DNA from 2 places in the Streptomyces paromomycinus genome. Region 2 is predicted to be linked to the other one. Evidence: predicted binding sites of a transcription regulator. Region 2 holds the regulator's gene; the other holds the start of a gene.
The links. The regulator HrcA, encoded in region 2, represses chaperone genes, less so after heat shock. The targets are predictions, from matches to a motif close to TTNGCACTCNGNNNNNCNGAGTGCNAA.
Positions count from the first base shown of each region.

Region 1 (4,413 bases), 2.5 Mb from region 2:
AGGCGTTGATGACCACCGCGCCGCCGTCCCGCAGCAGCGGAAGGGCCCGCTGGACGGTGAAGAACACGCCCTTGAAGTTCACGCCGACCGCCCGGTCGAAGTCGGCCTCGGTGATCTCCTCGAAGGGAGCGGCGGCGTACCGGCCGGCGTTGGCGAAGATGATGTCGAGGTGCCCGAAGCGGTCGCGTACCGCCTCGACCGCGGCGTCCAGGTCGGCGACGGAGGCCGTGTCGGCCCGTACGCCGAACACCCGGTCCGCCGCGTCCTCGGCCGCTCCCGGGCCCGCCCCCGTCGCATCCGCAACGGACGCTTCGCCACCCGTCACCGCCTCCCGCGCCCGCTCCCTCAGGTGCGCCACGGCGGTGTCCAGGCGGCGCTCGTCGCGGCCGCACACCACCACCCGCGCGCCGTCCGCGAGCAACCGGCGCGCGGCTGCCAGGCCCACTCCACTGCTGCCGCCGGTGATCAGGGCGACGGTGTCCGCGGGGAACCGGTCCGGTCGGGCGGCCTGTCCGTTTCGAGTCGTCATGGGGTGATCGTGCCCCGCCGGACCGGGGGCAGTGCAAGGACCGCCGTGCGGAACGGCACACACCTCGCCGTACGGCAGGCCGCACGCCCGAAGGTGCCGGAACGCCGCTGGGGCGGCACCCCCCTGGGAGGAGGAGTGCCGCCCCGGCGATCTGCGGACAGCTGATCCGGGAGGATCAGAAGTCCATGTCACCGCCCGGCATGCCGCCCGGAGCGGCCGCGGCGGCCTTCTCCGGCTTGTCGGCGATGACGGCCTCGGTGGTCAGGAACAGCGCGGCGATCGACGCGGCGTTCTGCAGCGCGGAGCGCGTGACCTTGGCGGGGTCGATGATGCCCTCGGCGATCATGTCGACGTACTCGCCGGTCGCGGCGTTCAGACCGTGGCCGACGGCCAGGTTGCGCACCTTCTCCACGACGACGCCGCCCTCAAGGCCGCCGTTGACGGAGATCTGCTTCAGCGGGGCCTCCAGCGCCAGCTTCACAGCGGCGGCACCGGTGGCCTCGTCACCCTCCAGCTCCAGCTTCTCGAAGACCGAGGAGGCCTGCAGCAGGGCGACGCCACCGCCGGCGACGATGCCCTCCTCGACGGCCGCCTTCGCGTTGCGCACGGCGTCCTCGATGCGGTGCTTGCGCTCCTTGAGCTCGACCTCGGTGGCGGCACCGGCCTTGATGACGGCCACGCCGCCGGCCAGCTTCGCCAGACGCTCCTGGAGCTTCTCGCGGTCGTAGTCCGAGTCGCTGTTCTCGATCTCGGCGCGGATCTGGTTGACGCGGCCCTGGACCTGCTCGCTGTCACCGGCACCGTCGACGATGGTGGTCTCGTCCTTGGTGATGACGACCTTGCGGGCACGGCCCAGCAGGTCGAGACCGGCGTTCTCCAGCTTGAGGCCGACCTCCTCGGAGATGACCGTGCCACCGGTGAGGATGGCGATGTCGCCGAGCATGGCCTTGCGGCGGTCGCCGAAGCCCGGGGCCTTGACGGCGACGGACTTGAAGGTGCCGCGGATCTTGTTGACGACCAGGGTCGACAGGGCCTCGCCCTCGACGTCCTCGGCGATGATCAGCAGCGGCTTGCCCGACTGCATGACCTTCTCCAGCAGCGGAAGGAGGTCCTTCACGTTGGAGATCTTCGAGTTGACGATGAGGATGTACGGGTCGTCGAGCGACGCCTCCATACGCTCCATGTCGGTGGCGAAGTACGCCGAGATGTAGCCCTTGTCGAAGCGCATACCCTCGGTGAGCTCCAGCTCCAGACCGAAGGTCTGGGACTCCTCGACGGTGATGACGCCTTCCTTGCCGACCTTGTCCATGGCCTCGGCGATCAGCTCGCCGATCTGGGTGTCGGCGGCGGAGATGGAGGCGGTCGAAGCGATCTGCTCCTTGGTCTCCACGTCCTTGGCCTGCTCCAGCAGGGCGGCGGAGACGGCCTCGACGGCGCGCTCGATGCCGCGCTTCAGGGCCATCGGGTTGGCGCCGGCGGCCACGTTGCGCAGCCCCTCGCGGACCAGGGCCTGGGCCAGGACGGTCGCGGTCGTCGTGCCGTCACCGGCGACGTCGTCCGTCTTCTTCGCGACCTCCTTGACCAGCTCGGCGCCGATCTTCTCGTACGGGTCCTCGAGCTCGATCTCCTTGGCGATGGACACACCATCGTTGGTGATCGTGGGGGCGCCCCACTTCTTCTCGAGGACGACGTTGCGGCCCTTGGGGCCAAGGGTGACCTTGACGGCGTCGGCGAGCTGGTTCATCCCGCGCTCGAGACCGCGCCGTGCCTCCTCGTCGAACGCGATGATCTTGGCCATGTGAAGTGGTCCTCCCGGACTGGGGGTCCCCCCGGACTGCGTCTGGGGGAGGGTGGATACTCCGGACCGCGCTGGCGCCCGCGACGGACGGCTCGCGAGCCGGTGGTTCCTTGCCCCACCTGCCCGCGGACCTCACCGAGTCGGTCCTTAGCTGTCACTCTCACTCGTAGAGTGCTAACGCAATGATTAGCACTCGACCCCTTAGAGTGCAAGCGGCTTCGCAGAAGCCTCGTATGGGGGTGGCGGCCGGGCGACGGGAGGGCGCAAGCGGCTTGGCGGGAGCCATCCCCGTGGGGGCCGGGTGTCAAACCGGGTGCGGGCGGATGACCTGGCGCTCCCCCGCACCCGCCCCCGACCCACCCAAACACAGAAGGCCCGCGCCCCCCGCAGGGGACGCGGACCTTCGTACGCAGCAGTCGGTCGGCGCTTCAGCCGGCCACGCGGACCATGTCCGCCTGCGGCCCTTTCTGGCCCTGCGAGATCTCGAACTCGACCCGCTGACCCTCCTCAAGGGTGCGGTAACCGTCCATCTGGATCGCGCTGTAGTGGACGAATACATCCGCACCACCGTCGACCGCGATGAAGCCGTACCCCTTCTCCGCGTTGAACCACTTGACGGTGCCCTGAGCCATGCCTAACTCCCCTATTACTGGCCCTTGCACAGGACCGCACTCCGCGGACCCGGGTCAGACCTCACCCCCGACAGGAGGGGGTGTGCGCCGGAACGCGTCGACCGCCGCTGAATGTATCTGTCCAACTGCCCAGCGCAACAGGTCAGTCGGACGAGAATTCTTCTCGGGAACAATCGCAAATATGCGAAGAAAAGCCCATACGGCAGGGCAAGTCGGGCCGGGCAAAGCGCACCAACGCGACAAATCATGTCCACACTTCGCGCACAACTTGCCGGGCCCTCATAGGCGTTCGGCACGCGCTGAACGAGTAATCACCTCAACTGTATCGCCTTTAACAACACGGAATCGCCCCGTCCGCTTCGTGGCGGACGGGGCGATTCCAGCCGTCGGACCGGGGAAGGGCCGAAAAAGATCGTTACGGCGTCCCGGGTGACCGGCTCAGCAGCCGCCGGCCACCGCCGGAATGATCGAGACGCCCGCGCCGTCCGGCGTCGGCGTCGCCAGGCCCTGCTCGAAGCGCACGTCGTCGTCGTTGACGTAGACGTTCACGAAGCGCCGCAGCTTGCCCGTGTCGTCCAGGACGCGGGCCGCGATGCCGGCGTGGTTCTGCTCCAGGTTCTGGATGACCTCGGAGAGGGTCGCCCCCTCGGCGGGGACCTCGGCCCGGCCGCCGGTGTAGGTGCGCAGGATGGTCGGGATGCGGACGTTGACGCTCATGGTGTGCTGCCTTCCAGCTCGCGAGAGGAGTGCGGAGGGGCGGCGGGCGCGGGCGTACCGGTGGCCGCGGGAGCGGACGGAGGTACGCCGGCGCGTGCCGTGGTGTACGGACGCGTGCCGGTGTGTACCGACGCGTACGGGTGCGCGCGACCGCGTACGGGTGTGTGCAGCCGCGCGCGGCGGTCAGCCCGCCAGACCGGCCGCGCGGAACGCGTCCAGGCTCGGGCGGATGGTGGCCGTGGGCCCGGTCGTCGGCGCCACGGCGTCCAGCGTCTTGAGCCCGTCGCCGGTGTTGAGCACGACGGTGGTCAGCGCCGGGTCGAGCAGCCCGTCCTCGATCAGCTTCTTCGTCACGCCCACGGTCACCCCGCCGGCGGTCTCGGCGAAGATGCCCTCCGTACGGGCCAGCAGCTTGATCGCGTCGACCACCTGCGCGTCGTTCACGTCCTCGACCGCGCCGCCGGTGCGCCGGGCGATGTCGAGCACGTACGGGCCGTCGGCCGGGTTGCCGATGGCCAGCGACTTGGCGATGGTGTCCGGCTTCTGCGGCCGTACGACGTCGTGGCCCGCCTTGAAGGCGGTGGAGACCGGGGAGCAGCCCTCGGCCTGCGCGCCGAAGATCTTGTACGGCTTGTCCTCGACCAGGCCGAGCGCGATCAGCTCCTTCAGCCCCTTGTCGATCTTCGTGAGCTGGGAGCCGGAGGCGATCGGAATGACGATCTGGTCCGGCAGCCGCC
Region 1 covers NZ_BHZD01000001.1:4,106,878-4,111,290, forward strand. The annotation lists gene OEIGOIKO_RS16930 (SDR family NAD(P)-dependent oxidoreductase) at 1-529, opposite strand, end outside; gene groL (chaperonin GroEL) at 705-2,327, opposite strand; gene OEIGOIKO_RS16940 (cold-shock protein) at 2,756-2,959, opposite strand; gene OEIGOIKO_RS16945 (MoaD/ThiS family protein) at 3,398-3,676, opposite strand; gene thrC (threonine synthase) at 3,860-4,413, opposite strand, start outside.
Region 1: the regulator HrcA is predicted to act here: its motif matches at 2,479-2,505, upstream of groL (chaperonin GroEL).

Region 2 (4,413 bases):
TGGGTGCCCTGGTGGCCGCCGGCCTCGATGCCCTGGACGCAGACCGCGTCGGCGCCGGACCACTGCGCGGCCTGCGCCTCGGCCGCCGTGGTGGCGGTGACGATCGTGAACGTACCGACTTTGGCGAATCCGTCGAGGACGGCGCGCGACGGACACCCGAAGTGGAAGGAGACGACCGGCACCGGGTCCTCGCGCAGGATGGCGAGCTTCGCCTCGTACCCGTCGTCGACACCTTCGTACGGGTCGATGTCGTCCAGCGGTGTCTCGTACCAGGCCGACTCGCCCGCGAGCTGCTCACGGTAGACCTCGACGGCGGCGTTGTCGGCGAGCGCGGGCTGCGGCATGAAGAGGTTGACGCCGAAGGGGCGGTCGGTGAGCCCGCGCAGCTGTTTGATCTCCTGATACATGCCGTCCGCGGTCTTGTACCCGGCGGCCAGGAAGCCGAGTCCGCCGGCGCCGCTGACGGCGGCGGCCAGCTCCGGGCGGGCGACGCCGCCTGCCATGGGGGCCTGCGCGATCGGATGACGGCAGAGATCGGTCAGCGCTGTGGGCATGACCACATCGTGTCACGCCGCACGCGGGGTCCCGAACCGGGCCCGGACCCACCAAGATCAAACAGGTCCGGCGATCAGGGCAGTTCGGGCGGGACCGAGGGCTTCGGGGGCACCGGACGACGAACGGCGGCCGGGCTGAAAAGCCCGGCCGCCGCCATGTTCCGTACGGGGGTCACCACCCGTTGCCGTGCCCATCCGGGGGACAACCCCCGGACCCCCGGCACAACAACCGCCTACCGCCCGTTGAACGCATCCTTCAGACGCGAGAACAGCCCCTGCTGCCCCGGCTGACGGTACCTGCCCGGGGGACAACCCCCGGACCCCCCGGCACAACAACCGCCTACCGCCCGTTGAACGCATCCTTCAGACGCGAGAACAGCCCCTGCTGCCCCGGCTGGAACTGCCCCGTCGGGCGTTCCTCGCCGCGCAGCTTGGCGAGCCGCCGCAGCAGCTCCTCCTGCTCCGCGTCCAGCTTGGACGGCGTGATGACCTCGACGTGCACGATGAGGTCACCGCGCCCGTTGCCGCGCAGGTGGGTGACGCCGCGGCCGTGCAGCGGGATCGACTGGCCGGACTGGGTGCCGGGCCGGATGTCGATCTCCTCCATGCCGTCCAGCGTCTCCAGCGGGCACTTGGTGCCCAGCGCCGCCGCCGTCATCGGGATGGTGACCGTGCAGTGCAGGTCGTCGCCGCGCCGCTGGAACGTCGGGTGCGACAGTTCGTGGATCTCCACGTACAGGTCGCCGGCCGGGCCGCCGCCGGGGCCGACCTCGCCCTCGCCCGCGAGCTGGATACGGGTGCCGTTGTCCACACCGGCCGGGATCTTGACCGTGAGCGTACGGCGGGAGCGGATCCGGCCGTCGCCGGCGCACTCCGGGCACGGGGTCGGCACGACCGTGCCGAAGCCCTGGCACTGCGGACACGGCCGCGAGGTCATGACCTGGCCCAGGAAGGACCGGGTGACCTGCGAGACCTCACCGCGGCCGCGGCACATGTCACAGGTCTGCGCCGAGGTGCCGGGCGCCGCGCCCTCACCCGAACAGGTCGTACAGACGACGGCGGTGTCCACCTGGATGTCCTTGGTGGTCCCGAAGGCCGCCTCGTCCAGTTCGACGTCCAGCCGGATCATGGCGTCCTGGCCGCGCCGCGTACGGGACCGGGGTCCGCGCTGCGACGCCGTACCGAAGAACGCGTCCATGATGTCGGAGAAGTTGCCGAAGCCCGCGCCGAAGCCGCCGGCCCCGCCGCCGCCACCCGCCTGCGAGAGGGGGTCGCCGCCGAGGTCGTAGACCTGCTTCTTCTGCGGGTCCGAGAGCACCTCGTAAGCGGCGTTGATCTCCTTGAACCGCTCCTGGGTCTTCGGATCCGGGTTCACATCCGGGTGCAGCTCGCGGGCCAGCCGCCGGAAAGCCTTCTTGATCTCGTCCTGCGAGGCATCGCGCCGTACGCCCAGGACCGCGTAATAGTCCGTGGCCACTTACGACTCCGCGAGGATCTGTCCGACGTAACGTGCCACTGCGCGTACCGCTCCCATCGTTCCGGGGTAGTCCATGCGGGTCGGTCCGACCACGCCGAGTTTGGCGACTGCCTCGTCGCCCGAACCGTAGCCGACCGCGACGACCGATGTGGACGTCAGGCCCTCATGGGCATTCTCATGCCCGATGCGTACGGTCATGCCGGAGTCCTTGGCCTCCCCCAGCAGTTTGAGGAGCACCACCTGCTCCTCCAGGGCCTCCAGCACCGGCCGGATGGTCAGTGGGAAATCGTGCCCGAAGCGCGTGAGATTGGCGGTGCCGCCGATCATCAGCCGCTCCTCGGTCTCCTCCACCAGAGTCTCCAGCAACACCGACAGCACTGTCGAGACCGTGCCCCGGTCCTCCTGCTCGAAGGACTCCGGGAGATCCTGCACGAGCTGCGGCACGTCCGTGAACCGCCGCCCCACCACGCGGCTGTTCAGCCGCGCCCGCAGGTCCGCCAAGGAGGTCTCGCCGAACGGCGCCGGGCAGTCCACCATGCGCTGCTCGACCCGGCCGGTGTCCGTGATCAGTACCAGCATCAGCCGGGCCGGCGCCAGCGACAGCAGTTCCACGTGCCGCACCGTGGACCGGGTCAGCGACGGGTACTGCACGACGGCGACCTGCCGGGTCAGCTGCGCCAGCAGCCGTACCGTGCGGCCCACGACGTCGTCCAGGTCGACGGCGCCGTCCAGGAAGTTCTGGATGGCGCGCCGCTCGGGGCTGGAAAGCGGCTTGACGCCGGCCAGCTTGTCGACGAAGAGGCGGTAGCCCTTGTCCGTCGGGATGCGCCCGGCGCTCGTGTGCGGCTGGGCGATGAAGCCCTCGTCCTCCAGCGCGGCCATGTCGTTGCGGACCGTGGCGGGGGAGACACCGAGCTGGTGCCGCTGGGTCAGCGCCTTGGAGCCGACCGGCTCCTCGGTCCCGACATAGTCCTGGACGATGGCGCGCAGCACTTCGAGTCTGCGTTCACTGAGCATCGCGCACACCTCCAGTCCGGCCGTGTCACCGGCGCGCGGCCGGGTTCTTCCGGGTCGTCTTCCCTGGCACTCATCAGGTCCGAGTGCCAGACCCTGACCAAGTGTACGGCCGGGTCGCACGGGCAGGGCAAGGGCGGCGGTACCCAAGTCGCACTCCGGGCTCCCGCGAAATGCGTACCGCGGGCGGCGGCGGGCACCCGGAACCCCCCGGTCCGGCGGGCAACGCTATCGCGATACGGCTAGCGTCTCGGTATGCGTACGACTTGGGAAGAGGCCGGGTGGGAACGGCTCGGCGCGGGCGTCGGGCGGCGCCGGATGCCCGGCTGGGACGAGACGGTGGGCGCCGTCGTCGGCTCGTCCGGCGTGCTGATCGTGGACACCGGCGCGACGATCCGGGACGGTGCCGAGCTGCGCCGTCAACTTCGCGACATCACTGGACGGAACGTGACATATGTCGCGCTGACCCATCCCCACTTCGACCACGTCCTGGGCACCGCGGCCTTCGCGGGCGTCCAGGTCTTCGGCGCGGCCGGGCTCGACGAGTTCCTGCCGCGCGCCCAGGACGACCTGCGGCGCGACGCGGTGTCGCACGGCGTGGACCCGGACGCCGCGGCGGAGGCCACCGACCTGCTCGTGACCCCGCACCACCTCGTGTCCGGCGAACGCACCGTCGACCTCGGCGACCGGCAGGTCCTGCTCGCCAACGTCGGCCCCGGCCACACCGCGCACGACCTGGTCGTCCTGGTCCCCGGCACGCACGGCTCGCCCGCGGTCGTCTTCTGCGGCGACCTGGTCGAGGAGTCCGGCGAGCCCCAGGCGGGGCCGGACGCGCTCCCCGGCCGGTGGCCCGCCGCCCTGGACCGGCTGCTGGCCCTCGGCGGCGAGGACGCGGTGTACGTACCCGGGCACGGAGCTGTCGTGGATGCCCGATTCGTCCGTGAGCAACGCGACGCGCTGAGCCGCCGCTTCGGCGTGTCGCGGCACTGACCGGCCATCCCTTCTTATCGTCTGTCCAATGCGCAGCAGAGAGTACGGCCCGGACCTCACCCCGCCGTGGAAGAAGCAGCAGCCGGCTCCCGAGGTCGAGGCCGAGCCGGACCTCGTCGTCGAGGAAGCCGTCACCGGGTTCTGCGGCGCGGTCGTCCGCTGCGAGAAGACCGCCGAAGGCCCGACCGTCACCCTGGAGGACCGCTTCGGCAAACACCGGGTCTTCCCGATGCCCCCGCGCGGCTTCCTCCTGGACGGCAAGCCCGTCACCCTCGTACGCCCCTCCTCGCGCCCCGCCGCACGCGGACCGGCCCGTACGGCCTCCGGCTCCCTGGCCGTCCCCGGCGCCCGCGCACGGGTCGCCCGCGCCGGGCGCAT
Region 2 covers NZ_BHZD01000001.1:6,565,309-6,569,721, reverse strand. The annotation lists gene OEIGOIKO_RS28115 (nitronate monooxygenase) at 1-554, opposite strand, end outside; gene dnaJ (molecular chaperone DnaJ) at 895-2,031, opposite strand; gene hrcA (heat-inducible transcriptional repressor HrcA) at 2,032-3,048, opposite strand; gene OEIGOIKO_RS28100 (MBL fold metallo-hydrolase) at 3,301-4,035, shown strand; gene OEIGOIKO_RS28095 (DUF3097 domain-containing protein) at 4,064-4,413, shown strand, end outside.